Regions from separate parts of the Pseudovibrio sp. FO-BEG1 genome, predicted to be linked through region 1. Evidence: riboswitches for the same ligand, from Rfam matches in the RefSeq annotation. Region 1 holds a riboswitch; each other region holds the start of a gene.
What was found. A riboswitch is a leader RNA that binds a small molecule or an ion and turns the genes downstream of it on or off. The one in region 1 is predicted to bind cobalamin.
Positions count from the first base shown of each region.

Region 1 (9,837 bases):
CCCCAGACCGTCTCCATGGACACAGAAACCGCGCCAACGGAGACAGCAAGGCAAACCGAAAGAACCAGCGCAGCCAATCCCACGCAACAGATCTGCAGCATATGAGGAGAACGGCCCTCAGGCGGGGCCACGACAACGCCGGTTCCTTCGCTCATTTTAGTTCCCCCAGAACGCAGCAGCGAGCTTCTTGATCGCCTTGATGTTCCGTGGTCCTGGCGTTGCCTCCGCATACTCCAATGTCACGAACCGGTCGTTCTTCACCGCATCCAGCTCCGCAAAGGCTGGGTTGTTCAGCATGAACTCACGCTTCTGCTCGGCAGTCACCTCGCCATAGTTGACGATCACGATCATCTCCGGGTTCGCCTCAACCACAGCTTCCCAGTTCACCCGCGCCCAGCTCTTTTCCAGCGTATCCAGCACGTTGGTGCCTCCGGCCGCTTCAATCATCGCAGTCGGCATGGCATAACGACCGGCAGTGAATGGAGAATCCTCGCCACTGTCATAAACAAACACGCGCAGCGGTGTGTCAGAGGTTTTCAGGCCAGCTTTGAACTGCGTCAGCTCATCACGATAAGACTGCACCAGCGCTTCCGCCCGCGCCTCAACACCAAAGATGCGGCCAAGGTTTAAAAGGTCATTGTACATGTCATCCATGGAAACCTTAGGCTTCTCACCGAGATGGATGCAGCTCTCGGTCAGCTCGTACACCTTGATGCCAAACGGCTCCAGCGTTTCTGGCGTTACCTCACCGCCAACCTTCATGCCGTAGTTCCAGCCCGCGAAGTAGAAGTCCGCATCAGCGCCGATCAGCACTTCCTTGCTTGGGTACTTCGGGGAGAGTTCTGGCAACACAGCCACTTTGTCGGTCAGCTCTGCATCCAGTGTCTTCCAGCCAGAAACGCCGGTGTAACCCACCATGTTGTCCTGCAGCCCCAGCGCCAGCATCATCTCTGTCAGGTTGGAGTCGTTGGAAACAGCCCGTTGCGGCACGCCATCAAACTCAACGGTGCGACTACAGCTTTGTACGGAAACCTCTGCCAAGGCAGCCGAAGAAGTAAGCAGCGCTACAGTCAGCGCCAAACCAAAGTTTTTCATGAAAACAGTCCTTATGAGTGAAGATCAAAAGTAAGGAGGGATTGTTGCCGGGCCATCAGCTGATCACGCGTGGTCCGCACGTGAAACGCCTGCGAAACAAGGGCAGGGGAGAGGATCTGCTCCGGAGCCCCAAAGCCCAGCATCTGCCCGTGATCCAGCAGCAGGATCTGATCGCACACCTGCGCCGCCATGTTCAGGTCGTGCAAACTGGTGATGATCGTCAGATCCAGCTCTTCAATCAGCTTCAGAATTTCCAGCTGATGGCGAATGTCTAAATGGTTGGTCGGTTCATCTAAAATGAGCAGCTCCGGCTCCTGCGCCAAAGCCCGTGCCACCATCACCCGCTGACGTTCCCCGCCAGAAAGCGTGCCGAACAACCGCCCGGCCAGCCCATCCAGCTGCAAAGCATGGATCGCACGATCCACCACCTGCCGGTCATGTTCACCGGAAGCCGCCAGCCCGCTGCGATAGGGTGTGCGCCCCAGCTCCACAATCTCGCGTACCCTGAGAGCAAAATCTGTCGGCTGCTCCTGCAGCACCGCTGCCACCCGCTGCGCTGTTGCCCGAGCTGAAAGAGACCAGATGTCATCGCTACCAATGCAAATCTGCCCGCTCATCGGCTTGTTGAAGCGATAAAGCAGCCGCAGCAGTGTCGATTTCCCAGCCCCGTTCGCCCCCACAACACCAAGGGTGTGCCCCGCCGCCAGCTCAAAGCTCAGCGGTTTCAGAACAAGCGCGCTCTTACGATCCGGCGCCCAGGAAACCTCGCGAACGGATACACAAGCCGCGCTCATGACAAAGCATCCTTGCGCCGTTCAGCCCTGATCGGACAGCCTAAGCCATTGAAATGAAAAGAAACAGGATCCAGCATTCAACCACCCCACCTGAGTGAAACGCTACATAATTATCGATGTAACGTTATAACGTAACATCAATTGTCGAATCCTGAAGTAAAAGTCAAGCGCACGCATGCGCAGACCATCAGCGGCTCGCAAAACGATCCGGGATAAAGTTTAGTTGGTGAGGAAAAAGGTCTCATAACGCCCTCCGCGCTGCAGCGGGGGCAAATAGAAACCGGATATGTGAGAGGCTTGCGCCAATGCAACCATTATGGCCTCCTTCCGGGACGCCCCGCCCGGGTTGAAGTGAAACATAATGGCAGGTCTCCTGACTCGCGGGTCCGTGCTCAGCCAGCCTTCCCGGATCTCTCCAGTGGCACGCTTGGCTTCGCTAACCGCTTACAGTTGCGGGGGCAGTCACGGAATTAGCGCCTGTTGGCTACACTTCACCGTGTTCCCTTTTAATCCCGAGGCCTTTCGCTCCCCAGAAACCATCAGCGCGCATACTGAGTTTTACCGCCCCCAATTGCAAGAGTTTTCGCGAAGGAACCTGAGGTGCTGTTGATAGCAGCCTCAACCACCCACCGTCATCCCGCACCCGATGCGGGACCCAGAGCCATGAGCACAGACCCAAACCACAGCTCAACCGCCTCACCAGGCGAGCGTAAACTCTGCCATCCACATCCCTGTAAAAACTGTCAGTTTGACAACCTCTGGTTTTCATTCAACATTCATACATGAGGCGTCGAAACCTCTCCAAACAGCGGTTACCGCTCCCGTCGACTAGCGGATTTTTTGTGCCTGCTTTATAGGTAGCGCGCAAACCCTTTGCTATGAGCGGGAGGGCGGTGAATACAATACCCCTTCGGGGGGAATAAACTCGCCTGTCTGTTTGCAGGTTTCGAACCTCCCGCTCGCCAGCGGGCCGTCGAAAGCCTTGTTGTCGCGCGGTTGTTCAACACCCTACAAACAGAGGGATTGAGAATGAACGACTCCGCATGCGCATGTAGCGCCACAAATACTTTCCAAAATGAAATTGACGAAGTCATCGTCGCTGTCTCGGATCTGCAGAACCTCTCGTATATTCAGCACCTTGTGCTGACAGAGAGAATGCAGCACTCCAGCGAGCGCGATGCCCTGTTCACTCTGCATCACGCCTTCCGCGATCGCCTCGAAGCACTGGAAAAGAGCTGCGGAATGTTAGAGCGGGTCGCTCATCCGCAGCCAATAAACACAAAAGTTCCGCTTCCTGATTAAGCCGTATTGCCCTTTGCTCGAGCGCTCAATCCTCAAAGCCCATCGCGTTCAAATGAGGAAACAGCCCGGCAGCAAAGAAAAGAGCCAGCCTCATTTTAGGGACTGGCTCAGGAAATGGCTTGATCGTGCAATGCGCTAAACGTGATCGGCAACCCTGACCACGCAAAGCGCGTGCAACATCACTGTGAATGGTAAATGGCACAAACTAGTGCCTCTTGCTCCGGTGCCAATGGCGAAACGCAAATACACCCCGCATCCTCGCCAATCGGTGCCCTGCTGGTCTGCGGCGATACCACCCGCCGCAGGTCAGCACCTCCCTAAAAATTACCAGTGCCACCCACACCACGTCCACTCCCTGAAAATAAGGGGTAGCATTCCCTCTGCCACCCCATTCACTGGATCCCGCATCAAGCGCGGGATGACGGAATTGAGGCAACCCCAACAACCTCACCACCCACCACCGTCATCCCGGACAAGCACAGCGCAGTTCCGGGATCTAGGGAGATTGATTGTGAAGTGTTCTGTACTTCAGTAATCAGCTTGAATGTCTTTGGTTTGATCAGCTGGACGTAGTGGAGCTGCTGATGCCATCAAGGCATTCAAGACCAAAGGCTAAAGCCTCTCTTTGGGGGTGAATTGTGGCGCAACAAAGTGGCTTTCACTGACCTTCACTAATCCGGTTTCTATGTCAACTTCCTGCGCATTTTCTGAGTTGCCTAGACGTTGCTTATTCTTTTTGGGGAGTTGAAACTCGTGTCCACAGTATCGGCAGACTTGAGCTCTTGCTTTTACGGTCTCCGCGCATCTTGGGCATGTTTTTCCGTTGAAGGAGTGTGCTGAGGGTTGTTTCAAATTAGGCAAACAGAAAAGTGGAAACATCATAAATGGAAATAGTCCGCATAAGATCAGCCATCCCACTTTTGTCCTTTGCTTATAATGAGCTGCAGTTGCTCCAACTATGGCCCCAATTGCAATGGTGATGAGGACGGAAATCAAGTATTGGAGCGGCGATAGTTCTGTTATGAAAGGATCAAGATACATAAAATTACCAAATTATTTTATAGGTTGAATATGATCTTGTAATGTAATTCAGAGTTGTATTAAAGCTTGCGAGGTGACGCTAATGCTAAATCTCCAACTCGCACTCACCCCAAATCAAACCGCTTACAAATCCGGTCTACCGGGGTGCCGTCAGAGAGTGGGATGGCTTCCAGCACTTTGTAGTCTTTGAAGCCGCGGGAGGTGTAGTAGGCGCGGCCGCCGGTGTTGTCGGCGCGGATGGTGGCGTTGATGGCGACGAGGCCTTTGCCCTCCAGATTAGCGAGGGTCGCTTTAAACAGCGCACTGCCAATGCCGCTTTTGTGCAGGCCCGGCTTCACAAAGGTGCCAATATCAACCCAGTCCGCGGGGATATCTCCGTAATGGCTGGCGATCTGAAAGCCAAGCGGCTCACCGGTTTCACGGTCAATCGCGCAAACAGTGCTTTCCAGAATGTCCGCTTCAAGAAACCAGTCGATGAACTCACCTTTGTTCAGCGGCTTCTCAATCGCAGTTGTCCCCCCGGCCTCAATAATCCGGTTGAGCAGGGCAAGCAGCTCGTTCACATCGTTGCGCTGGGTTTTGCGGATGAAAAACTCGATAGGTTTGGCGGAAGATGTGTCCATTTTTCAAAAATCCCAATCAGCGCAAAAAACACGCAAAGCTTTCAAATCAACGCACATAGCAACGCAAACGACTTATGCCACTGAAATCCTCGCATAAGTGCCGAGCAAGAAACCTGCTAAAACTTTGTTCTTGCTCGCAAAGCCTGCGCCAGAGTGCCTTCGTCAAGGTAGTCCAGTTCCCCACCAACCGGCACACCATGGGCAAGGCGGGTCACTTTCACATTCTCAAATCGCGCAAGCTGATCCGTAATGAAATGCGCTGTGGTCTGTCCTTCAACGGTGGCATTCACCGCGAGGATAACTTCGTTCACACCGCCGCTTTCAACACGCTCCATCAGCTTGGAAATATTGAGGTCATCCGGCCCAATTCCATCCAGCGGAGACAAGGTGCCACCGAGGACATGATAATGCGCGCTCACTGCCGATGCCCGCTCCAGCGCCCAAAGGTCAGAGACGTCCTCAACCACCACAATGGTGGAGCCATCCCGGCGCGGATCAGAGCAAATGGTGCAAGGATCACTGGTATCAACGGTGCCGCATTCTGAGCAGATGCCAACCTGATCAACAGCCACGCCCATGGCTTCCGCCAGAGGGATAAGTAACTGATCTTTCTTCTGAACCAGATGCAAAGCGGCGCGTCTGGCCGAGCGTGGACCAAGGCCGGGCAACTTGGCAAGCAGCTGAATCAGGCGTTCAATTTCGGGACCAGCAACCCTGCGTGTACTCATCGAAAATCTATGCTCTCTGCGAGAAAGAAAAGGCACCCGCAAAGCTGATTTGCGAGACAATGCCAGATAAACTATGCCCGCCTGAGGAGGCGGGCAAGAGGGAATAAATCCATTTCAGGCATGCCGCCAAATCTGCGCAGGGTCGCGGTGATTTGGCAACAGATTAAACCTGAAGAACTTAGGAGCCGAACGGGAGTTTCATGCCCGCTGGCAGGCCCATGCCGGACATCATGTCCTGCGTGCGCTCCTGAACCAGCGCCTCACCCTTCGCCTTAGCATCATTATGCGCAGCGAGGATAAGATCTTCTAGAATTTCAACTTCATCAGCGTTGATGAGAGATGGATCGATCTTCAATCCGGTCATTTCACCTTTACCATTCAAGGTAACGGTTACCATGCCTGCGCCTGAGGTGCCCTCAACAGAAAGCTCGTTCACAGTCTCCTGAAGCTCGCCCATTTTTTCCTGCATCTGCTTGGCTTGCTTCATCATTTTAAGAAAGTCCATCGACTCGCTCCTTAAACGTCTCTTGAGCGCATGTCGCGCTTCTCTTGTTCTGCTCGTTAGGTTTCATACCACAGAAACCTTAGAAATCTTGGGTGAAATCCATAGAGTCCATGTCTTCTATGTCGACAGGCTCGGACGCCGCTTCAAGGGGGAGATCTTCCTCCTGCTTCAAAATGCGCACGTCAACAACCTTAGCTCCGGGAAAGGCAGAAATAAGTTTCACCACTTCCGGATCAGAATGCGCATCAGAAACCAACTGTCTCTGGTTCGCTTCTTTCTCTTCATGCAAAGTCGGGCGGCCTTGCTCACGGCTAACCGCAACAATCCAGCGACGACCGGTCCACTCTGTTAGTTTTCGGCCCAGTTCACCGGCTGCATCAGGTGTTGCAATCTCTGTTGGCTGCACCTCAATGCGGCCCGGCTGGAAGTTGACAAGTCGCAGAGCGCGCTCAACGGAAACCTTGACCGGAATATCCTTCATGCGGCCCGCAAGCTGAGCAACCTCAGCCCAGGAACGAATGGCGATCCTCTCGTGAACCTCTTCCGCCTGCCGCATCTGTGGGGCTGTTTGTGGAGCAGCGCCAACGGCTTGTGCCATCGGCTGACCACCTGCAACAGCGCGCAGCTGAGGCGCAGAGCCACCGCCGGAAGGTGCGCCGCTTGCGCTCGGCCCACCACCGCCTTGCGGTGCGTTGCCTGCTGGTGCGCCGCCACCCGCCGGGGAGAACTTGCCGGACTTGAGTAGCTTCAGCGCCTCTTCCGGATCTGGCAGATCGGAGGCGTAGCACAAGCGCACCAGAACCATGTCAGCCGCGGCCAATGGCTTAGGTGCATTCTGCACTTCATTAATTCCCTTCAGCAGAATCTGCCATGTCCTGGAAAGAACACGCATGGAGAGCTTCTCAGCAAACTCCCGCCCACGCTGTCTTTCACTCTCTGTCACAGAGTTCTCTTCACCCGCCTTTGGCACCGCTTTCAGGCGAGTCACCAGATGGGTAAAGTCTGCAAGGTCAGAGAGGACAACTGCCGGATCTGCGCCCACATCATACTGGGCTTTGAGTTCGTCCAGAGCGCTGGCAATGTCGCCGCGCATTACGTGCTCAAACAAATCTATCACCCGGCTGCGGTCAGCAAGGCCGAGCATCTGCCGCACTTCGTCAGCTTCAATGCGGCCAGCACCATGCGCAATCGCTTGATCCAGAAGGGATAAACTGTCTCGGGCAGAACCTTCACCAGCGCGCGCAATCAGCGTCAGCGCTTCATCGGAGATTTCTATCCCCTCTTTGCCAGAGATCTCACGCAGCAGAGAAACAAGCGTAGAACTCTCAATCCGGCGCAGGTCAAACCGCTGACAACGGGAGAGGACAGTGACAGGAACCTTGCGGATTTCTGTCGTCGCAAAGATGAACTTCACATGCTCCGGTGGCTCTTCCAGCGTCTTCAACAAGCCGTTGAACGCCGCATTAGAAAGCATGTGCACCTCATCGATGATGTACACTTTGTACCGCGCATTCGCAGGCCGATACCGCGCCGCCTCGGTAATCTCGCGAATGTCACCAATACCCGTATGCGACGCCGCATCCATCTCGATCACGTCCACATGGCGACCTTCCATGATCGCCTGGCAGTGAACGCCTGGTTTGTCTAAGTGGATGGTAGGCTTATCAATTTCGCCCGGAATCTCATAGTTCAGGCCACGTGCCAGAATGCGTGCTGTGGTCGTTTTACCGACACCGCGAACACCAGTCAGCATCCATGCTTGTGCAATACGTCCAGTCTCAAATGCATTCTGCAGAGTCTGAACCATCGGCTCTTGACCATAAAGATCATCGAACGTGCTTGGTCGATACTTACGGGCGAGAACGCGATAAGCACCATCGCTGCTGGAAGATTTGTCTTCCGCGCCTGTTGTTGTCTGGTGCTCTTCTTGAAGGTCTATTCCGTCCATGTCGCCCAAATCCTCAGCCACTTCAAAGGCAAGGTAAAACTTATTCCCGGCCATTCAAGACGAAGACCGGCCGCTTGTCGAGTATGGGCGCGGGGAAAATAGGTGGGAGGCTGGCACGATGACCCGTGCCATGGACTCGTTAGGGCTGCTTCCTTCCGGACCTGACCCGGTTGGCGAGTGGCTCGTCCACCACCAACCTCCCGGTCGTGTATATGGGCGTTTTGCCTGAAATTTGCAAGCGTTCATTGATGTTTACCGCTCGCTACTGTGGACGAGACTGTGAATCTTCCGATCAATCTGATGAAACAGAAATCACAAAATGTCGTCGCGACATTGCAATTCAGCGGTATCTCGGGTTCACTTTGCATAATTTTATAATTTAAGGAATTCGAAATGCTGGCCGAAACAACTGAGGTGTATGACGCCTCTGCTGCTCTTTGCTATTCTGCCAATTCACTTAATCGCTGTGGGGAAAAACGTAAGGATACAGAATGGGTTAATTCACTCAAAGCTGCGCCGGAAACACGTTTTCTGATCCAGGCAAACGACAGTTTTATCTTTAATAAAGACGACGCCAATCAGCCTCTTCTCCATTCTGCAGAGGTGATCAACCTATTGGGCATCACTGATGCCACGACGATTTTCCTCGGCATTGATGAGAGCGACGGCAACCGCCCACACTTCGGCCTGCGTTACTCCACTGATCCGGAAACGATTGACGAAGAGCTTGAAAAAATCGGCCCATACGCTGCCTATGGCCTACGTGGTATTGCAATGAAGCACGCTGCAAGCCAGCAAGTGCTGGGCATGATGGCTCAGGCTGCCTCAATGGGCAAATGGCACTCAACCCATAAGATGTGCTCCCAGTGCGGTAAGCCAACAGAACTTGCTGAAGCTGGATATCGCCGTGATTGCCCGTCTTGCTCCGCGCAGCACTTCCCAAGAACGGACCCAGCGGTGATAATGTTGATCACCCACGGGGATAAATGCCTGATGGGGCGCCCGTACCATCTGATGGAAAATGTCTACACAACACTCGCAGGCTTTGTAGAGCCGGGGGAGACATTTGAAGGTGCTGTCCGCCGTGAAGTTTTTGAAGAAGCAGGTGTTAAAGTCGGCACCGTGAAATACGTCGCCAGCCAACCATGGCCTTTCCCATCAAATATTATGATCGGATTCCACGGTGAAGCGCTGACGACGGACTTGAATATCGACTATGAAGAAATGCAGGATTGTCAGTGGTTTTCCAAAGAGGAGACACTGAAGATGCTCCAAGGCGAAGCGGAGTCAGGATTAATTTGTCCCCCTGACATCTCTATCGCGCATCATTTGATCAAGAAATTTATCGAGGAACAATGACCCATGGTCGACTAGAGCCAGTGGTTGTTTAGCAGGTGCCTGATGGCACCGGGGAGGTGCCATGACTTACTGCATATATCTGACCCACCCAAACGTTTATATCGATCCGGCAACCCCGGTCCCGCACTGGGATTTGTCGGATAAAGGTCGGGAACGCTTAGAACAAGGCCTGCGCCAGCCGTGGCTTTTGGAGATCGACCACGTTATTGCCAGTCGCGAAAAGAAGGCCATTGAGACGGGCCAGATCATCGCGAACCATCTGGGGATCGAGCTCATAACAGCTCCGGGCCTTCATGAGAATGATCGCAGTTCAACCGGCTTCCTGGAGCCGGATGAGTTTGAAACGGTCGCCGATGAGTTCTTCTGCCGCCCCGCAGTCAGCGTACGCGGATGGGAGCGTGCACTGGATGCCCAGAGCCGTGTAGTGGACGCAATAAAAAAA
Region 1 covers NC_016642.1:611,052-620,888, forward strand. The annotation lists gene PSE_RS02840 (iron ABC transporter permease) at 1-101, opposite strand, end outside; gene PSE_RS02845 (ABC transporter substrate-binding protein) at 157-1,095, opposite strand; gene PSE_RS02850 (ABC transporter ATP-binding protein) at 1,107-1,889, opposite strand; cobalamin riboswitch at 2,235-2,445, opposite strand; gene PSE_RS02855 (hypothetical protein) at 2,919-3,191, shown strand; gene PSE_RS27830 (zinc ribbon domain-containing protein) at 3,804-4,232, opposite strand; gene PSE_RS02865 (GNAT family N-acetyltransferase) at 4,337-4,855, opposite strand; gene recR (recombination mediator RecR) at 4,972-5,583, opposite strand; gene PSE_RS02875 (YbaB/EbfC family nucleoid-associated protein) at 5,762-6,088, opposite strand; gene PSE_RS02880 (DNA polymerase III subunit gamma/tau) at 6,168-8,036, opposite strand; RNA gene ffs (signal recognition particle sRNA small type) at 8,139-8,237, opposite strand; gene nudC (NAD(+) diphosphatase) at 8,430-9,395, shown strand; gene PSE_RS02890 (histidine phosphatase family protein) at 9,457-9,837, shown strand, end outside.

Region 2 (9,837 bases), 1.8 Mb from region 1:
GCAAAGCCGCTCGACAGCAAAGACAGCCACAACTAGGAAAGACACGCACCCGCAGGTTAGCATCTGTATCACTCATTTTGAGAGACCCCATCTTCTAACTCAAGCTTTAGAAAGCATTGAACGACAGACCTATCGAAGCCTGGAGGTGATAGTCGTCGATGATGGTAGTCGTTCAAAGCTCGCACGTGAAACACTTCAGATCCTTGCTCAAAGATACAAGGATAAGTCATTAAGCATCCTTTATCAGGAGAATCGATACGTAGGGGCAGCACGGAATAAAGCTGCTCAAGTTGCAAAAGGCGACTATCTTCTATTCTTCGATGACGACAATATCATGATGCCTGAAATGGTAGAAAAGCTTGTGAATGCAGCAACTTTCGCGGATCTTGATTGCATAACTTGCAGCTCACTACGTTTTAGTGGTGATGGGGAACCTTATTCCCCCAACGGTAAACTGGGGACACAAATACGATTTGTAGGTCCTGCAAAGGCATGGGCGACGAGGGTGAATGTCGTTGGAGATGCAACATGTCTTGTTAAGAAGACCGTTTTCTCTGCTTCAGGAGGGTACTCTGAAGGATATCGAGTTGGAAAAGATGACATCGAGTTTTACAATCGACTAATCCTTGATCGGTGGAAAGTATCTTATTACCCTGATCCATTGTATTACTATCGACAAAGTTCAGACAGTATGAAGTTGAAAAATCAGAATAAGGAAGAAGCTGATTTTAAGCAGGTATTACCGTTTTCGAACAGTATGGATGTTGAAGATAAAAGCCTATTTTTACTACGGTCTGACGCATCGCAGCGCATAGGAAGTCAAAAAAATACGGCAAAAATGTCTTATAGGCCTGGGAAAATAAGTTCGGTAATACGAAAGGCACGTAATTTTGTTAGGGTAAAAATTTGAGACCTAGTAAACACTTTAGTAGCTCCACCCAAACAGATTTTCCATTGATCTGCGTAATGCGCGACGAAGCTGATGTCTTGCCAGCATTTCTACATCACTATCGTTCAATAGGAATTACTTGCTTTTACATTATTGATACAGGGAGTTCAGATGGTTCTTTGCAGTTTTTACATCAACAAGGTGATGTCCAACTCTATGAAAAAAATGGTGGCTACCCGCAAGCAAACGCTGGAGTTGATTGGGTCAATGAGATTGGCTGTAGGTACTGTAAGGATAAATGGACAACAGTTGTAGACGCGGATGAGTTTCTGCTACTTCCTCAACCAACAATGGATGGTACAACGAGCATTTTACAAAACGAGCTAGCATTTGCACTTTATGCTCCTTTGATAGACTTTTTTTGTGATGATCTTACAAGTGCGCCTAAATGTGCAATGGATCTAGATGAGCTCATTGCCAATACGCCCAACTATGTTCCCTTTTCCAAGTTTCATACAGGATCGTCGCTGGCTTTCCCCTTTTTCGAACTTCGCTCTTCAGTCAGAGCTGAGCTATCTGGCAAAAAGAACTATCTTGTAAGATCTTACAAGATACCTCTTGTTTACTGGCAATCAGACTTCCAATATCTTCGGTCAACGCACTTGTGTACCCCAGTTCCGTTAAGCGACACATGTGGCCATCTGCTTCACTTCAAGTATAGAGCAGGATTTGAGAAACGTCTTTTAAGAGAACTTGAAAACCCAGATCGCATGAATGCTGATGTGTATCGGATCTCAAAGGCAATCATCCGCAATCAAAAACTGCTTACGCAGCATACAAAGGTTCTCCGCAATAAAGACACATTCAAGGAGAGCGATTGGCTTTCCAATTTAGGCTTTACTGCAAAGTGGAAGGAAGTTAACCGCTCCAAAGCACATTACTTCAATCTTCTCACAGGTAAGAAAACTGCCACAGATAGTACATTAGAAGAAAACCTTGCACGCCTAACTAACTCACCAAGTTGGCGAATAACTAGACCCCTGCGATCACTTCTCTTTAGGCACGAATTGCTGCGTCATGAGCATTTCCCAGAACGTGCAAATTGTAAGCAAGCATCAGCTGAACAGACAATAGCCATTTATGAATCATTTTGGTGGTTGCTAACTGGCCTGATGAGACTACCGGTGGCATTACATCGCGCAGTACTCTGGTATAAACTTAGACAACGCAACATAAGCCCCGACTGACTTTACTCTATTGCAAACCTTTAATAATTTCACTATTTTTAGCTTTTGGTTCCAGAAATCGAGCGGGAATCTAAGACGGCCAATCCATCTACTCATCCATAGTGAATAGTAGTCACTGTTAATTGAAACGATAAATGACCAGTAGTTACATTCGCCATCTAGCTTAGCCAAATCAATCTGAGGTTGATGCTTCAACCTAAGGGAGACTGCTAAGCAGTTAAACTAGAGTCCGCAATTGGTCACACATCTCCACTACATGCAGTCTTCACAACGAGTTGTTTCAGCTTCGGCATGAATTAAACGAGTTTGTGGGCGGTAGCTTGCGTCTTTAGCCTCATGAGCATAAACGAGCAACAACATGAGGTAACACTCCATGAGAAACAGTATCCGTACTTTATGGAGAGTATCTGCTCTATCTCTCTTAATGTTTTCGTCAGCGGTAGCCCAACAGACGACTTTGGAGTTTGATGCAAAAGAGAGTGTTGGGATTTCCGTAGAAAGCAAAGCGCTTTACCCTGAAGGGCTGGAATATGATGCAAAGCGTGAGCGATTTTTACTTGGCTCAATAAGAAAAGGCGAAGTTATCGCACTTAACAAGGATGGGACAACAACTCGTCTGGTTGATGATGAACGCCTTCGTTCTGTTGTTGGAGTTCGCGTTGATGCAGAAAGAGGGCGATTGCTGGTCAACAGCTCTGACTATGGTGTCGCAACGCGCAGCGCTCCCTCAGATAAGTTCGCATCAGTGTCCTTGGGGATCTACGATTTAGCAACGGGCGCCCCTCTAAAGTTCATTGATTTGTCAGATCTCAAGCCTGCTGAGAAAAAGTTTGCAAATGACCTAACAGTCGATGCGGATGGCAATGCCTACATTACGGATAGCCTGGCTGCATCCATTTACAAAGTTACGCCATCTGGCAAAGCCAGCGTGTTTCTTTCCCATGAGAGGTTTCTTGGTGACGGGTTTAATTTGAACGGGATACAATATCATAAGAATGGATATCTTCTTGTGGCCAAGAAAAGTGATGGTTCGCTTTTCAAAGTCCCTCTGAATGATCCATCAGCCTTCACTGAAGTAGCATTGCCTCAGCCACTCATTGGTACCGATGGCCTCGTTTTGACTGGTCCTGATGAGCTTATCGCAATCACCAATCGTGCTTCTGGAATTGTCTCCAACACGGTGTTCCAACTCGTTTCTGATGATGACTGGAGCTCAGCATCCATAGGGCAAGCATTCAAAATGGGTGATGTTTACCCAACCACTGGAGTTGTCGTGAAAGGCAAGCTTTACGTCAATTATGGTCACCTGCATACGCTTGGTAGCGCCTTGAAAGAAGGTGATGAGCTCAGAGACACTTTTCACATTCAGCAAGTTGGGTCTGAGTGAAGAGCAAACACGATCTTTTCTGGAACTGACAGCTCTAAACCCACCAGATGGTGGGTTTAGTTTTTGGCTGTTGCTTAGACTGAACCTCTAGTACAGTAAAGCAAGCTTTGCGGCCAAATCTCTCGCTTTTGCATGCGCATCTTGCACGGAGGTCTTATGTCGTGTGTCATTAAACTCTTGGTATTCAGCTGCGACTTCAAACAGTTCATCAACCCCAAGATATCCTTTTAAGGTTCTAATATGCGGCATGAGATGGTTCCGACTTTCACGAATACCACCAGGCCCAAATCCGAACTCTCCTGAAGACGTGATCGCAACCAACTTTTTGCCAGATAAAATTGGCTCAATCGGATAATCACCACGAGCCAGGTCAAAGCTGAAAGTTTTGTTGATACGCATTACCTGATCAAACCAAGCCTTTAGAACAGCTGGCATGCCGTAATTGTACATCGGAGTAGACAGGACTATGATGTCGGCTTGCTCCAATTCAGCAATCAGGTTGTCTGACTGAGCAAGTAATGCATTTTGTGTGTCACTCCTGTTTTCTGGGGCAGTGAAAACCGCTGCTATCCAATCCTGAGTTATATGGTCCGGTGGATGTCTACCAACATCACGACAAATCACTGTGTCATTTGGTTTGTGCTGTTGCCACTCTTTCATGAAGGTTGCTGAGATGCTGCGGGAAATGGAGTTGTACTCCGGAACAATACTCTCGCTGCCCCGAATACTGGCATCAATTTGTAAAAGCGTTGTCATCAGAGACGTCTCCTTGTGTCTGCTTTTCTGGATTGTGGGGGCACCGGAAGTTATGCGAGTTCCTGCGAGAACAAGTGTGAAAGGTCTCCGACAAATGCGCGCTTAAGCTCACATTTCGTAAAGCGCCAGACACCATCCACTTTAGAAAAAGTATCAAAGTAATCCGCCGAGAAGATTGGCTTTAAGGGAAGGTCAGCTGTCTGCTGTACTACAAGGCCATAGCGTTTGCAGATTGCAATGCTGGCCTCCTTGTCAATCTCAAGCTGGATGTTGGTAGAGATGTGTCGGGTCTTAGGTGTCCCGTCCGGCTGGAGTAAAACAGTAGATAGAACACCTGCTAACAAGGCCTCTTTTCCTTGATGCATGTTGCCTTCCATGCCCCATTCCCCATTTTGCTGGCGGATAAACTCATCAAAATACTCACCTGAGTAGATAACCTGCAATGGAAAGTCATCGGCTTGCTGAATAACGACGATATATCGTTGGCACTCAGCTCTGCCAGCTTCTTCATCAACTCGTATGTCCAAGTTGGTGGTCATATGACGGGTGCGGGGTGTTCCGTCTTCGTACAAGATGACTCGCGTTAGAACCTGATCATACAGGTCCTTGCTGCTATGAACTGGCTCCGAGCCGTCAAAGTGCCAGCTTGCCTCTTTAAACAAGGCGGCGAACCCTTTGAGGTTCCCAGAATCCAGAGTGAAACTATATTGATTGATTAGTCTTTGAATTTGATCTTGCGACCGCATGGGACTGCCTCTGCCATTAGCTTTTGATCTCTCTCATGGAGACCAGAAGGTCAGGCTCAGTCCTACCTTGAGTACAAAATAAAGAACAACATCAGAGATTTCAGCTGACGGCTGAATGAGATTCAGGGCATCACTTACTTTTCAAAGAAACGCTGACCTATCGCGCTATCGCGAAACATATCTGCTTCATCCAGCAGCCAATCCTGAAACACCTGGACTTTCGCCCTGTTAGCTGAAGACTTGGGACAAACCAGATAATAGCTTTTGTTTTTGACAGAGTAATCGAATGGCGCAACCAAGCGTTCTTCTTCCAGGTCTCGTGCTGCTGCGATCAAACTAACCAAAGCAACCCCGTGTCCATCTCTGGCCGCTGAGATGCACATATGCTCTTCGGAAAACGTATTGACTGGTTTTTGTGGAGCAAACCTAAACCCTTGGCTCCTGAACCACCCCTCCCAGCTCGGGTCTTTGTCTGAAAATCCTGTCCACTCATACTGTATCAACTGGCCTTTCTGAAGCATTGATAGCTCTGGCGATGCAGGCAGATAATCTGGGGCACACACAGCTGAAACATAATCATCCAATATCCAGGCAGCGTGTAAGTCAACATGATCGGACTCGCCATATCGGATTGCCAGATCGATGTTGTCTTGTGGAAAGATAAGTAACTCATCGGAGCCCAGAACTTTCACAGCAATCAATGGGTTCTGCTCTGAAAATCGCTTGAGCCGTGGTACAAGCCAGTTTGAGGCAAAGGAGTTGGTGGTGGTAATTGTCAGTGTACCATCAAGGTCATCATTCAAGAGAGCCGCAGACCCGGCATTCAACTTCTCAAAAGCTTCTCGGATAAAAGGGGCGTAAATTTCCCCTTCTTTCGTTAGACGAAGAGATCGCGGCAGACGGTGGAACAACGCCACCCCAAAATGCTCTTCAAGGTTCTTGATCTGATGACTGATTGCCGTCGGCGTTACATGCAATTCCTCCGCCGCATCCTTAAAACTCAGACGCCGCACAACCACTTCAAACGCCTGTATGCTTTTTAAAGAAGGGATTTGAGGCATGGTTCGCTGAAACTCTGTTTGTGAGGCTTTGTTAGGAAATTAATAAATCTAAGATAGTTCAGAGTTTGGTCAAGAATTATGATTTGAAGCTAATCTTACTAATGCGTTTCTCTGAGTTCAAAAGGTTCGTTTACCAAATTTGAGTTGATCAATCGTTAGAATTTTACTGAGAGGGCCATTCTGGATTGGATAAGTTAGATTGTATGTTCAGTCCATTTGCCACTCTGGCGCTTACGGCATTCCACAACAATAAGCTGTGCATAGACTTCTATATGTTGACCGCCTCCTACGCAAATGCACTATATGAGCTATCTTGGTTCTTGCGGGGGTGACTCGCAAGCTAAGAGGGAAGCCGGTGAGATTCCGGGACTGCCCCCGCAACTGTAAGCAGCAAGCGGGCTCTCATTTATGCCACTGGATCGTATTCCGGGAAGGTAGAGAGCCTGTGCCAGAGCTGTGAAGTCAGGAGACCTGCCAAGGGACATTTTAACAACCACGGGCGGAGGGCCTGTTTGGGTTGCGGGCACGTTTGCGTTCCAGCGCAGCGTTGGCCTCTCATCCCCTGCCTCTTCGCCCATGCTACGGGGTTTGAAGCATGAGCATTACCGTATATTCCAAGCCTGCTTGCGTGCAGTGCACCGCTACCACTCGCGCGCTGGACAGCGCTGGAATCTCCTACGACGTGATTGACCTTTCTCAGGACACAGATGCTTTCGCTGCTGTACAGGAGCTTGGGTATCGCCAGGTCCCTGTTGTTGTTGCTGGCGACCAACACTGGGCTGGTTTTCGCCCAGATAAGATAAGCGCGCTCGCCTGATCTCGTGAGCGGGCTGGTCTACTTCTCAAGCCCATCCGGAAACACCCATCGCTTTGTTGAATGCCTCGGCCTATTGGCAGAGCGCATACCGTATCGTGCTTCTGAGCCTATGCCTCAGATGACGCATCCTTTTGTGCTGATTTCGCCAACTTATGCGGACGGCGAAGGGCGAGGGGCGGTGCACAAGCAGGTGATCCGATTTTTGAATGATGCGGCCAATCGAAACCTGCTGCGAGGTGTCATCGCCTCCGGCAACCGAAACTTTGGGGCGTTCTTCGCCCATGCAGGCACAATTATTGCCGCGAAATGCAACTGCCCTTGCCTTTACAAGTTTGAACTTGCTGGCACGGAAACAGACATTGCGCGGGTTCGTCAGGGGTTAGATTTATTTTGGAAACAACACTCTTAGAACAACCGGACAGCGGACAACAGGGTCTTGATTATCACGCGCTGAACGCCATGCTGAACCTCTATGACGCAGAGGGCAAAATTCAGTTTGACGCTGACCGCCAGGCTGCGCGTCAGTACTTTCTGGAACATGTGAACCAGAACACGGTGTTCTTCCATTCTCTGGAAGAGAAACTGTCTTATCTGGTACGCGAGAACTACTATGAAGCAGAGGTTCTGGACCAATATGACCCTGCTTTTGTGAAGGCCATTTTTGTGGCAGCTTATGAACGCAAGTTCCGCTTCCCAACGTTCCTTGGCGCTTTTAAGTTCTACACCAGCTATGCACTCAAGACATTTGATGGCAAACGCTATCTGGAGCGATACGAAGACCGTGTGGTGATGACTGCGCTGGCTCTGTCTCGCGGTGATGAAGACCTGGCTATGTGGATGATGGATGAAATCATCTCCAATCGGTTCCAGCCTGCGACCCCGACTTTTCTGAATGCAGGTAAGAAACAGCGCGGAGAGCTGATCTCCTGTTTCTTGCTTCGTTTGGAAGATAATATGGAGTCCATTGGTCGCTCCATCAACTCCGCCTTGCAGTTGTCTAAGCGTGGTGGCGGTGTCGCTTTGTTGCTGACCAATCTGCGTGAAGCTGGCGCCCCGATTAAGGGCGTTGAGAACCAGTCCTCTGGAGTGGTGCCTGTGATGAAGCTACTGGAAGACAGCTTCAGTTATGCCAATCAACTGGGCGCACGCCAGGGTGCTGGTGCGGTTTATCTGAATGCACACCACCCGGATATTCTGAGTTTCCTCGACACCAAACGCGAAAATGCAGATGAAAAGATCCGCATCAAGACCTTGTCTCTTGGCGTGGTTATTCCGGATATCACCTTCCAACTCGCCAAACAGAACGAAGAAATGTACCTGTTCTCGCCGCATGATGTTGAGAAGGTCTACGGCATACCATTCTCCGAAATCTCTGTGACAGAAAAATACCGGGAGATGGTCGATAACCCGAAGATCCGCAAGAAGAAGATGCGGGCCCGTGAGTTCTTCCAGTTGCTGGCAGAAATCCAGTTTGAGAGTGGCTACCCATACATTCTGTTTGAAGACACTGCAAATGCGGTTAATCCGGTGGCTGGCCGCATTAACATGTCCAACCTGTGCTCAGAGATCTTGCAGGTAAATGAGGCCAGCACTTTCAAGGATGATTTGTCCTATGCCCACCTTGGCTCTGACATCTCTTGCAATCTCGGTTCCCTCAATATCGCAAGGGCCATGGATGGCGGAGATCTGGGTTCGACCGTTGAAACAGCAATCCGCGCGTTAACAGCTGTTTCTGAAATGAGCGCTATCGTCTCCGTACCATCTGTGCGCCGTGGCAATGATGAAAGCCACGCCATCGGCCTTGGACAGATGAACCTGCATGGGTTCCTGGCACGTGAACTCATTCATTATGGCAGTCCGGAAGCTATCGACTTCACAAACATCTACTTCTGCATCGTGCTGTATCACTGCCTGCGCGCTTCAAATGCAATGGCTCGGGAACGTGGTGTTAGCTTCAAGGGGTTTGAAGACAGCCAATATGCTTCGGGAGCGTTCTTCGACAAATACGTTGAGAAGGATTGGCTTCCGGACACAGAGCGGGTTGTGGCTCTTTTTGAGAAGTTCGGCATTCATATTCCAACCCGTGCGGAATGGGTGGCTTTGAAAGATGCGGTGATGACGGACGGCTTGTTTAACCGCAACTTGCAAGCCGTGCCTCCAACCGGATCAATCAGTTACATCAACAACTCCACGTCCTCCATCCACCCCATCGTTTCCAAAATTGAGATCCGTAAAGAGGGGAAGATTGGCCGCGTTTACTACCCGGCACCGTTCATGAGCAATGACAATCTGGAGTACTATCGTGATGCCTACGAGATCGGACCAGAAGCATTGATCGATACGTATGCCGCCGCCACTCAGCACGTGGATCAAGGCTTATCGTTGACACTGTTCTTTCCGGACACAGCAACCACCCGCGATATCAATAAAGCCCAGATCTACGCATGGAAAAAGGGTATCAAAACAATCTACTACGTGCGCCTGCGCCAAATGGCACTGGAAGGCACTGAAGTTCAGGGCTGCGTGGCCTGTTCACTCTAAGATCTGAGGATTTCATATGACCTTACATAGCGCCATTCATCCAGTGACCAAAGCGGTGAACTGGAACCGGCTCCAGGACGACAAAGATCTTGAGATCTGGAACCGCCTGACCTCCAATTTTTGGCTGCCGGAAAAAGTTCCGTTGTCCAACGATGTGCAAAGTTGGGCTTCGCTCACTCCAGAAGAACAACAACTCACCATTCGCGTCTTTACTGGCCTGACGTTGCTGGATACCATTCAGAATACAGTTGGCGCTCCAGCACTCATGGCTGATGCTGTGACACCCCATGAGGAGGCAGTACTCACCAACATCGCCTTCATGGAAGCCGTCCACGCCCGCTCTTACTCTTCTGTCTTCTCCACCTTGTGCCGCACAGCTGAGGTGGATGATGC
Region 2 covers NC_016642.1:2,458,143-2,467,979, forward strand. The annotation lists gene PSE_RS11320 (glycosyltransferase) at 1-910, shown strand, start outside; gene PSE_RS11325 (glycosyltransferase family 2 protein) at 967-2,136, shown strand; gene PSE_RS11330 (SMP-30/gluconolactonase/LRE family protein) at 2,594-3,523, shown strand; gene PSE_RS11335 (FMN-dependent NADH-azoreductase) at 3,611-4,279, opposite strand; gene PSE_RS26695 (nuclear transport factor 2 family protein) at 4,330-5,025, opposite strand; gene PSE_RS11350 (LysR substrate-binding domain-containing protein) at 5,160-6,086, opposite strand; cobalamin riboswitch at 6,384-6,580, shown strand; gene nrdH (glutaredoxin-like protein NrdH) at 6,682-6,903, shown strand; gene nrdI (class Ib ribonucleoside-diphosphate reductase assembly flavoprotein NrdI) at 6,908-7,312, shown strand; gene nrdE (class 1b ribonucleoside-diphosphate reductase subunit alpha) at 7,294-9,444, shown strand; gene nrdF (class 1b ribonucleoside-diphosphate reductase subunit beta) at 9,461-9,837, shown strand, end outside.
Region 2: another riboswitch for cobalamin. It lies ahead of nrdH (glutaredoxin-like protein NrdH); the one in region 1 lies ahead of PSE_RS02850 (ABC transporter ATP-binding protein).

Region 3 (9,837 bases), 2.3 Mb from region 1:
GCCGCAGTGGATGAATCCAACAGCGGCGCGGATGAGACGCTGATTTTGCTGCCGGAAGATCCCGATGCCAGCGCTGCCTGTATGCAGGAAGCCCTTTCCAGGCGTTTCAATGCGCAGATCGGTTTTGCGATTACCGACACATTTGGACGTCCCTGGCGGCTTGGTCAGGTGAATGTAGCGGTGGGTCTTGCCGGTGTTCCGGCAACCATCAAAGAACAAGGCAACTCAGATGCACACGGGCGATTGCTTAGTGTGACGGAGCCTGCGTTTGCAGATGAGTTGGCAGCGGCCTCTGGATTGGTGATCAGCAAAGCCGGACAAACACCAGTGGTTCTGTTTCGCGGGCTCAACTGGTCGTTAGAAGCAAGTTCAGCACAGGATTTAATAAGATCGAAGAAGGAGGACATGTTCCGATGACATTAGCGATTATCGGAGGAACCGGGCCACAGGGTCAGGGGCTTGCGCTCAGGTTTGCCCGGGCTGGCGTGCCCGTTGCGCTCGGCTCTCGCGATGCTGCGCGCGGCAAGGACATTGCCGATGAGCTTATGACAAAGCTTCCGGAAGGCTCTGCTAAGATTGAAGGCATGGGCAATGAAGATGCTGTGGCTGCATCCACCGAATGTGTGATGCTGGCAGTGCCTTATGCAGCGCATGATGCGACGCTGGAAGCTCTGAAGCCGCATCTTTCCGGCAAGATCCTCATCGACATTGTTGTACCGCTGGCGCCGGGTGATCCAAAGACGGTTGAAATGCCGCCAGAAGGTTCTGCCACTGAGGCCGCTCAGGCGTTGCTCGGCCCAGATATTCCTGTTGTGGGTGCCTTGCACAATGTTTCTGCCACAACGCTGAACAATCTGGATTGGGCGATCAATTGCGACATCCTCGTGTGTGGTGACAGCCTTGCTGCCCGCAAGGTGGTGATGGAACTGGTCAATAAACTGGATGTGACAACCTACAACAGCGGCAATGCAAAAGCAGCGCGCTGCATTGAGGCGATCACCCCAATTCTCATTCGTCAGAATATTTCAAAAGCCGTGCCATTTACGCATGCGGGCATCCGCATTTGGGCACCGGATCATTAATTCCAGAACTTAACTTTCGTGGAGGAGAGACACATGGATTTTGGTATTTGCTTTAAAGGGTTCGTGGAACCTGATCGCGCAAAAGCGCTGGTTCGTCAGGCCGAAAATGCCGGCTTCAAATACTGCTGGTTCTATGACAGCCACATTCTGTGGCGTGAGAGTTTCGTGGCCATGGCAATGTGCATGGAACACACCAAAAACATGCGCTTTGGACCTTGCGTAACCAACCCAAACACTCGTGACTGGTCTCACGCAGCCAGCCTGTTTGGCTCCCTTGCCAAGCAATCCGGTGGTCGTTTTGATATCGGCCTTGGCCGTGGTGACAGTGCTGTGCGCGTGATGGGCAAAAAGCCTGCGCCGCTGAAACGTCTGGAAGAGTTCACCCACGTGGTTAAAGCGTTGGTGCGCGGCGATGAAGCGCAATACGGCGAGTGTCCGGAGCCAGTGAAGTTCCCATGGGCAGATGGTTATGAGCTGCCTGTTTGGGTTGCCGCTTATGGCCCAAAAGCGCTGAGTTCTGCTGGTCGTGTTGGTGATGGTCTTATTCTGCAGATCGCAGAACCAGGCATTTGTAAGTGGCTAGGTGATCAGGCTGTTGCTGCTGGTGAGGAAGCTGGCCGCGACATGAGCAACTTCGGCATCATGGCAGCTGCTCCAGCGCATACTGGCACTCTGGAAGAAGGCATTGAAAAGACTAAATGGTTCCCGGCAATGGTGGGCAACCACGTGGCGGATATCGTCGAGAAGTATGGCTCCAATACCGATCAGGTACCAGCTTCTCTAACGTCTTACATCGAGAACCGTCGTGGTTACGATTATTCCAAGCACGGTCAGAGCGACAACCCGTTCCTGGACTTCATCACCGATGATATCGTCGAGAGCTTTGCGGTGCTTGGCCCACCTGAGAACCACATCGAGAAGCTGAATAAGCTGAAGGATGCAGGCATCACGCAGTTCAATATCTATCTGGACAGCGGCGATGAAGAGAAGATCATCGCGGACTATGGCGAAAAGATCATTCCGGCTTTTAACGCGGACAACGCAAAAACACCGGAAGCTGTCAGCTGATAAAAACAGGCCGGGCTTCATGTGAGCTCGGCCTTTTCTCTATCTATTGCAGAAAAACAACAGTGATTAGAGTGAGCTGTCGCATCACAACTTTTCTACCAGAGTTTAGCTTGATAAGAGCACGTTGTTTTCGTAGGTGCTAACTTACTTATTAGCTGAGCGTGTATTTAAGGCTCGGCGCCTATGTAATTTTGGAAAAGAGTATGGCTAAAGCTTCTGAGGCAAAAGGTAAAACACGAATTCAGATGGAAAAGACCGAGAAGATCCTCGCTGCCGCGCTGGATGTGTTCTCAACCTATGGATTTCGTGGCTCCACTATTGATCAGGTGGCTCAGCAAGCTGGTTTATCCAAGCCCAACCTTTTCTATTACTACGACAGCAAAGACGCCATTCATGCAGAGCTGATCGAGCGTCTGCTTTATGTGTGGCTGGATCCGCTGCATCAGCTCAACCCTGAAGGCGAGCCGATTGAAGAGATTTGCGCATATGTGCGACGCAAGCTGGAAATGGCGCGAGATTATCCGCGTGAAAGCCGTCTGTTCGCCAACGAGATCCTGCAGGGTGCCCCGCGCATCAAATCCCTGATTGCTGGACCTTTGAAGTCACTGGTAGATGAGAAGACCGTTGTCATTCAGGGCTGGATGGATGCTGGCAAGATTGCAGAGACAGATCCTTATCATCTGCTGTTTTCTATCTGGTCCACCACACAGCACTACGCTGACTTTGACAGTCAGGTACAGACATTGCTGCCTGCGGACAAGTCCAAGGACCGGTTCAAAGAAGCTGCGTCTTACCTGGACCGGATGTTCCGCAAAAGCCTTGCAGCTGAATAAGTCACTGTTTTACAAGCGTGTCGTGGGGGTGATGACTGGCCCCTGCTCTGTTTCCAGAATATGCGCTTTGACACGGTAGACATCCTGAACGCGTTCCTGCGTCAGTACCTCCTCCGGTGAGCCGTAAGCAACCAGTCGGCCTTCTTTCAGCATTGCCAGACGCGTGCACAGGCGGGCGGCGTAGGTCCAGTCGTGCAGGCTAACCAGCATGGATGTGCCTTGTTGCTGTAGCTTCTGGAAGATTTCCTGAAGTTCCAGCTGGTGTTCCGGATCCAGTCCTGCAGTTGGTTCATCTGCAATGATGAGTGGCGTCTTCTGCATCAAAGCACGGCCCAGAAGTGCACGGGCTTTTTCTCCGCCAGAGACCTGAAGAATGGATTCTTTGCGGATTGGTTCCAGGCCAAGACTTGAGACGACTTCTTCCAGTTCTGCTTTATGTTTAGGAGTGCGAACGGAGCCACCAATGGCTTCGCAACCTAGCGCCAAGATGCGTTCTACAGACAGATCCCATGCCACATCCCGCTCCTGCGCCATGTAAGCAACATGCTTTGATAGCTGGCGTGCGGAGATGTTTTTTAGAGGCCGATTGTCGTAGCTGATCTCACCATTTGATGGGATGAGCCCAACCATCGCCTTCATCAAGGTGGACTTACCCGATCCGTTTGGTCCGATCAGGCCAACAATCTCGCCTTTCCCAATCTCCAGATTGATTGAAGAGAGGATGTTCTTTGGCCCGTAGTTGACGGAAAGGTCTTTGAGTTGCAGCAGCATCAGATCAACGCCCTCCGCTGTTTGATGATCAGCCAGAGGAAGAACGGCGCCCCGACGATTGCCGTCAGTACACCCAGCTTCAGGTTGGACTGAGGACCGAAGAGCTTTACCGTGATATCAGCGAGGGTCAGCAGGCAAGCTCCCGCAATCGCACTTGGAATGAGCAGGCGCTGCGGCTCTCCCCCTACCATCTTGCGCAGCAAATGCGGGACGATCAGGCCGATGAAGCCGATGGTGCCGGTTACCGCTGTCACAGCACCGACACTGGCCGCAGTTCCGGCAATAGCACAGAAGCGCAGGCGAGGCAGTGAGACGCCCATGGTGTGGGCAGTTTCTTCCCCCAAAGACAAGGCATTGAGGCCCTTGCCGGTGGTGAGCAACAAGCTCCAACCGACAACAATAAATGGAGCAATGATGAAAAGGTGCTGCATGGACCGGTCATTGAGCGAGCCAAGCATCCAGAACACAATTTCCATGGCTGCGAACGGGTTCGGAGACAGGTTGAGCGCTAAAGACGTGAGCGCGGTGGCGATGCTGGAAATGGCGACGCCTGCAAGGATCAGTGTCAGCGTCTGCCCTCTTCCCCCTGCCAACATTGGCAGTAGAACAGCAGCAATCGCAGCCCCCAGTAGCGCGAAAGCTGGGAGTGCGTAAGGCATGGTGATAGTCAGACCGGTGTAGATTGCAATCACAGCTCCAAGGCTGGCGGAGGAGCTGACGCCGATCAGGCCCGGCTCTGCAAGTGGATTGCGCAAAAGGCCCTGGAGGACTGCTCCAGACAACCCAAGCGTTGCGCCGGTGATCACCCCCAGCAGAGCACGCGGCACACGGATCTCCCAGAAGACGATGGAAACCGGCGTTTTCTCGGCAGCGAAAGCTGCTTCTATGAGCTGAGTTACTGTCAGATCAGCAGCGCCGATCATGAGAGAGGTCAGGAACAGCGTGATTGCGATCAGGCCGAGGATTACGATCAGAGGGGCATCAGGATGCTTTGTCATTCAGCTTGTGCCCCCAAGCGTTTGGATTGATTAGCCAGTTTCTCTATGGCTTCGGCGACAAACGGCAGGCCACAGATGGTATATTTGTCTTCCATCAAAACGCGTCCACTGTTGCCGAGTGTTCGTTTTAAGGCCGGATGAGCCAGCAGCTCAAATGCCAATGCAGGTTTGTCGGAAAACTGAGTACCCTCAACAAGCAACTGCGGGTCTTCCAGGATCAGCAGTTCAAGTGGCAGTTTGCTGGTGCCTTTGAGGCCGATATTGTTGGCGATGTTCTGCAGGCCTGCTGTCGTGATCAGCTCGTTGACAAGGCTGCCATCCCCAGCGGTGTAGCCGTTGGCGTAATAGACTCCTGCCCGTGCTTTCTCATCGGGCTGTGCTTCTACAAAACGCTGAACGGTAGCCTCAAACCGGCTGGCCAGTGCCTCAGCTTTTTGCTCTTGTCCCAGCACTTTACCGAGACGGCGGAGTTCTCTGGCGATATCCGGGATAGTGCGCACCGGCGGAACCTGCACCACGGTGATGCCAAGGCCGCGTAGCATCTGCACGGTGGTTTGATTGGTATAGGTGCCTGCGATCACCAGATCCGGGTTCATCAGGTAGATCTCTTCTGCCCCGCCGAAGTTGATCGGGTAGGCTTTTGCCTCTTCACTCATGACAGAGAGCGTTGGGTCTGATGCCAATCTGGAAACCGAGACAAGCTGCCCCTCACCTGCGAGCAACATGGAAAACTGGTCGGTGCACAGGTTCATGGATACGACCCGTCTGGGTGCACTCACTCCACTCACATCTGCATGGGCCGCTGCCGGGCTGATAACCAGCGTCATCAGCAGTGCGGTCTGCATGATCTTTTTGATCTTATTTCGCATTTAGACCTTTTGAGCAGCGTGAGAGTTTGGGACGCAGCATCGGGCAGTACTGAAGAAACCAGAGAATGCCGCCCAACCTTTGCTGAGCGGCATACTTAATCAGAAACTGGCGCTAACACCAGCGTAAACGGAAAGGCCCGGTGTCTGATAATCCTTGATCCGCTCATAGTCCTGATCCAACAGGTTCTCGCCGCGAACGTGGAATGTCAGATTATCATTGTACTGATAAGCCGCTTTTGCGTTGACCAAGACAAAATCGTCGAGGTCTCCGTTGTCTTCAATGCCAGAAACATAACTGGTGTTGAGGTTGAGAGACAAAACATCCACCGGCTTATACGTGGCGCCGACATTGACATCATGCAGAGGCACACGGCGCAGACGTTTTTTATCCGGCCCAACAGCCCATGTGTAGGTGTAAGCAGCATTGAAACTCAGGTTATCGAGCACATCCCAGCTGGCGGAGAGTTCTGCGCCCTGACTGCGGGACAAGCCGTCGATCTGTTCGTACTTGCTTGTGTACGCGATGAGATCTTCAGTCAGTATGTGGAAGTAAGTTGCTCCAAGACGTACTTTACCATCCAGGAAGTCCTGATCGATACCAGCATCAAAGCTCACGCTTGTTTCTGGCTTCAGATCTGGATTGGCTCCCCATTTGCCGAATAACTCGTTGAGAGAAGGTGCGCGGAAGCCATTGCCAAAACTTGAACGGAAGCGTGTTCCTTCCAGCAACTGGTAGGACGTGGTCGCGCGACCAGACCAGTATGTTCCAAAACGAGAATGGTGATCCAAACGGGATGACACAGAGAGACTAAGCTCGTCAGTCGGTTCAACCATTGCTTCAACAAAGCCACCAAATATACGACTGCTGCCATATTCAGCATAATCTTCATGCATCCAATCACCGCCAAAATTCAACGTGATTTCATCGGTTGCATCGAAGGTGTTCAACACATCAAACTTATAGCGATCGCCTTTATATGTACCAGGATTGTCACCGTAGTATTTACGAGTGGTATCAACAATCTGGAATGAAGCATCGGTTGTCATACGGTCATCCAACCAAGCAAAATTTGCTCCCAGTTTACCAATGTATTGGCGATAGTCCTGTTCGTTGCGGGCATCAGGATTATTAAAGCCATCATACTCGCTATGACCATCTGTACCGCGAGCGACAAAGTATAAGTTCAATGCATCTGTAACATCGACGGAGCCTTTTGCAGAGAAGGTCAGGTTTTCATATCCGTCTTCATCTGCAGCCCCGCCTTTGGGAGTTTGCGCGCTGAAACCATCGGTATGGTAACGCTGCACATTAACTGCAATGTCTGCTTTATCAGTAGCAGCCTGAAACCCATAGGACGCATTCACAGTCCCGTAACTACCACCCTCCACCGCAGCATTGTGTTTTACGGTGCCAGGCTCAGCTCGCTTGGTAATGATGTTGATGACACCACCAACAGCTTGTCCGCCATACAAAGCACTATGCGAACCTTTCAGAATCTCAATTCGCTCCACATCGTTTAACAGAATGTGCTCAAGACGCGCTTCGACTTGCGTTCCAGATGGGTCTGCAATATCGACCCCATCAACAAGGATTTTTGTGTAGTAGCCGCTCATTCCACGGATGCGTAGAGCACTTGCTTTCCCCGCCCCTCCGTTCTGCGAAAAGGAAATGCCTGGGAGTTTGATCAGGTATTCAGAGACGAACGTAGCGCCATCGTTTTTAAGGTCTTCTTCGGTGACGACATGGGTTGTGGAGCCGACTTTGCCGGCTTCGGTTTCCGTTCTGTTGGCGATGACGATGACTTCGTCGAGATCAGCTTCCTGCGCAGTTGATGCGAGGGTTGAGCTGAGGAGTGCTGAGAGAGCTACGCCGGATTTGAGGGTAGCTGCGATCCAAGATGTGTTACGCACGAGTTTGGTCCACCATTCACAGCAGCTTTCAGAACTGCTATGCTGTTGATTGCATTGTGCGTCTTTGGAGAAATCTACTCTAACCTCTTGAAAAGAGGTGTGTTTGATTGCCGGTCAGACGCACTGTGAATGTCACCTGAACGGAATACCGCCCCTTAGCACGCCCCGTGCTTTGGGTGAGTGACTGCATCTGGCAGGTCTCCTGGCTTGCGCGTCCTTATTGCTGCTCCGCCTTCCCAACACTGCTTTAAACAACAGCATCAGTGGCATGTGTGAGCAACAACTCTACGCTTACAGTTGCGGGGGCAGCCACGGCTTATCCAATAGGACCGTGTTCCCTTTTCATTTTCATCTGATCGATAAAAATACCAAATACCCGGCTATTGATCAGATTTCGGGGGCTTCCGTCAACTGCCTCTGCAAGGAACTTGATAAAATTCGACCAATTGCCGGGTAAACTCACAGAAATTGCAAGTGATTGTTCCACTACCAGATCTTGCGGTGCGGCCTTAGTCGGTCGCACCTGCTTGTGGTGGTTAGATAGAGTATGATCTTTCTCGCTGATTAGCTCATGAAGATCAGTGCACAGCCAACAATAACGAGGAGTGCTCCGATCCATGCACCGATGGCTGGGAACTCTTTGGTCTGCCACCAGAGAACTGGCAGCATCATTGCTGGTGTTGTTGCGGAAAGCGTAGAGACAATGCCTACTTCGCCGCCGCTGAGCGCATAGAGGATCAAGGTCATACCGATGCCCATGCCAAGCATGCCGGACAAGGATGCGAGTGCGACGATCTCTTTGTTGATCGGGTTTGCAAGGCGGAATGGACGGCCTGGCAGGTAGAACAGCGCCAGCAAGCCAAAGGCAGCGATAGTACAGCGCATGAGGGAGATCGCGACAGGATCAGCGCCGCTTTCCATGACGGGACGGATGATGATCGAACCCACGGACTGGGAGAGAGCCGCCAAAGTGCCGAAGAGGACGCCGACCACGACCGGACCTCTGATTGCTTCCCATTTATGCAGTTGGTCTTTGCGCTTTCCGAATGCGATGGCGAGGATAACGCCGACAAGAACGCAGGCAATGCCGATAACGGCCTGCAGAGACAGCTCCTCAGACAAGAACAACCAGCCCAGCAGAGCTGACATGGGTGCGTTCATAGAGAACAGAATGGCTGTACGGCGCGGCCCCATGCGATTGAGGGTGAGGAACAACAGTGTGTCCCCCATGAAGATGCCGATAAAGCCAGACAAGAAGATGAGTGATGCATGGCTAGAATCAACGGTATTCCATGTGCCGGTTGCAAACATATAGGCGCCCAGAAACAGCACAACGAACCACATGCGCACACAGTTGAAGCCGATGGCTCCTAAATGCGCAGCAGGTTTTGCAGAAATGAGACCACCGATGGCCCAGGTGGCAGCAGCACCGAGCGCGGCAACTTCGAATAAAAACATGGGGTGACCTAACCGACGAAACTACGGCCTTGGCGTAGATAATTTTGAAAACCCAAACAGCTCTAAAGCCCTTGGTTTTGTCGCGCAAGCTCAGTTTGGTGATATTTAGAACAGACCAACAGCTATTCAGGCAATAATGTTTCCAGTCTCAGCAAAAATGCAAATGACAGCCGTTAACTAAGTTGCTTTCAAGTGATCAGACACAATCTTGAACTTTCTACGTGCATTCGTTAGAGCTTCTACGTAGGGATTACATTGCTGTTCCTGCCTGATTTGCGTTTTGACGCTCTCTCCGGCTCCTTTGGTGACCTGTTCTAATCTGGAGTTTTTCCATGAAAGATATTGAAATTGCCCGCGCAGCAGACATGAAACCAATTGCGCGTATCGCTCAAAATCTGGAGATCCCGGAGGATGCTCTTGAGCCTTATGGTCGCTTCAAGGCCAAAGTGAACCTGGATGAGATGCCAGAGGTGAACAGCCGGCCACATGGAAAACTCATACTTGTGACTGCTGTTTCCCCTACTCCTGCAGGTGAGGGTAAAACAACAACGACGGTTGGCCTTGGTGATGCACTGAACCGCATTGGCCTGAAAACAACCATCTGCCTGCGTGAACCTTCTCTAGGCCCGTGTTTTGGCATGAAAGGTGGGGCTGCTGGTGGCGGTTATGCCCAGGTGGTGCCGATGGAAGATATCAATCTTCATTTCACCGGCGATCTGCATGCAATCACCGCAGCTCATAACCTGCTTTCAGCCATGATCGACAACCACATCTATTGGGGCAATGCGGAGAACATTGATCAGCGCCGCATCGTGTGGCGCCGCGTGGTGGACATCAATGATCGCTC
Region 3 covers NC_016642.1:2,958,004-2,967,840, reverse strand. The annotation lists gene cofE (coenzyme F420-0:L-glutamate ligase) at 1-417, shown strand, start outside; gene npdG (NADPH-dependent F420 reductase) at 414-1,082, shown strand; gene PSE_RS13585 (TIGR03842 family LLM class F420-dependent oxidoreductase) at 1,116-2,150, shown strand; gene PSE_RS13580 (TetR family transcriptional regulator C-terminal domain-containing protein) at 2,354-2,983, shown strand; gene PSE_RS13575 (ABC transporter ATP-binding protein) at 2,993-3,754, opposite strand; gene PSE_RS13570 (iron ABC transporter permease) at 3,754-4,752, opposite strand; gene PSE_RS13565 (ABC transporter substrate-binding protein) at 4,749-5,621, opposite strand; gene PSE_RS13560 (TonB-dependent siderophore receptor) at 5,721-7,532, opposite strand; cobalamin riboswitch at 7,707-7,920, opposite strand; gene PSE_RS13555 (DMT family transporter) at 8,097-8,990, opposite strand; gene PSE_RS13550 (formate--tetrahydrofolate ligase) at 9,323-9,837, shown strand, end outside.
Region 3: another riboswitch for cobalamin. It lies ahead of PSE_RS13560 (TonB-dependent siderophore receptor); the one in region 1 lies ahead of PSE_RS02850 (ABC transporter ATP-binding protein).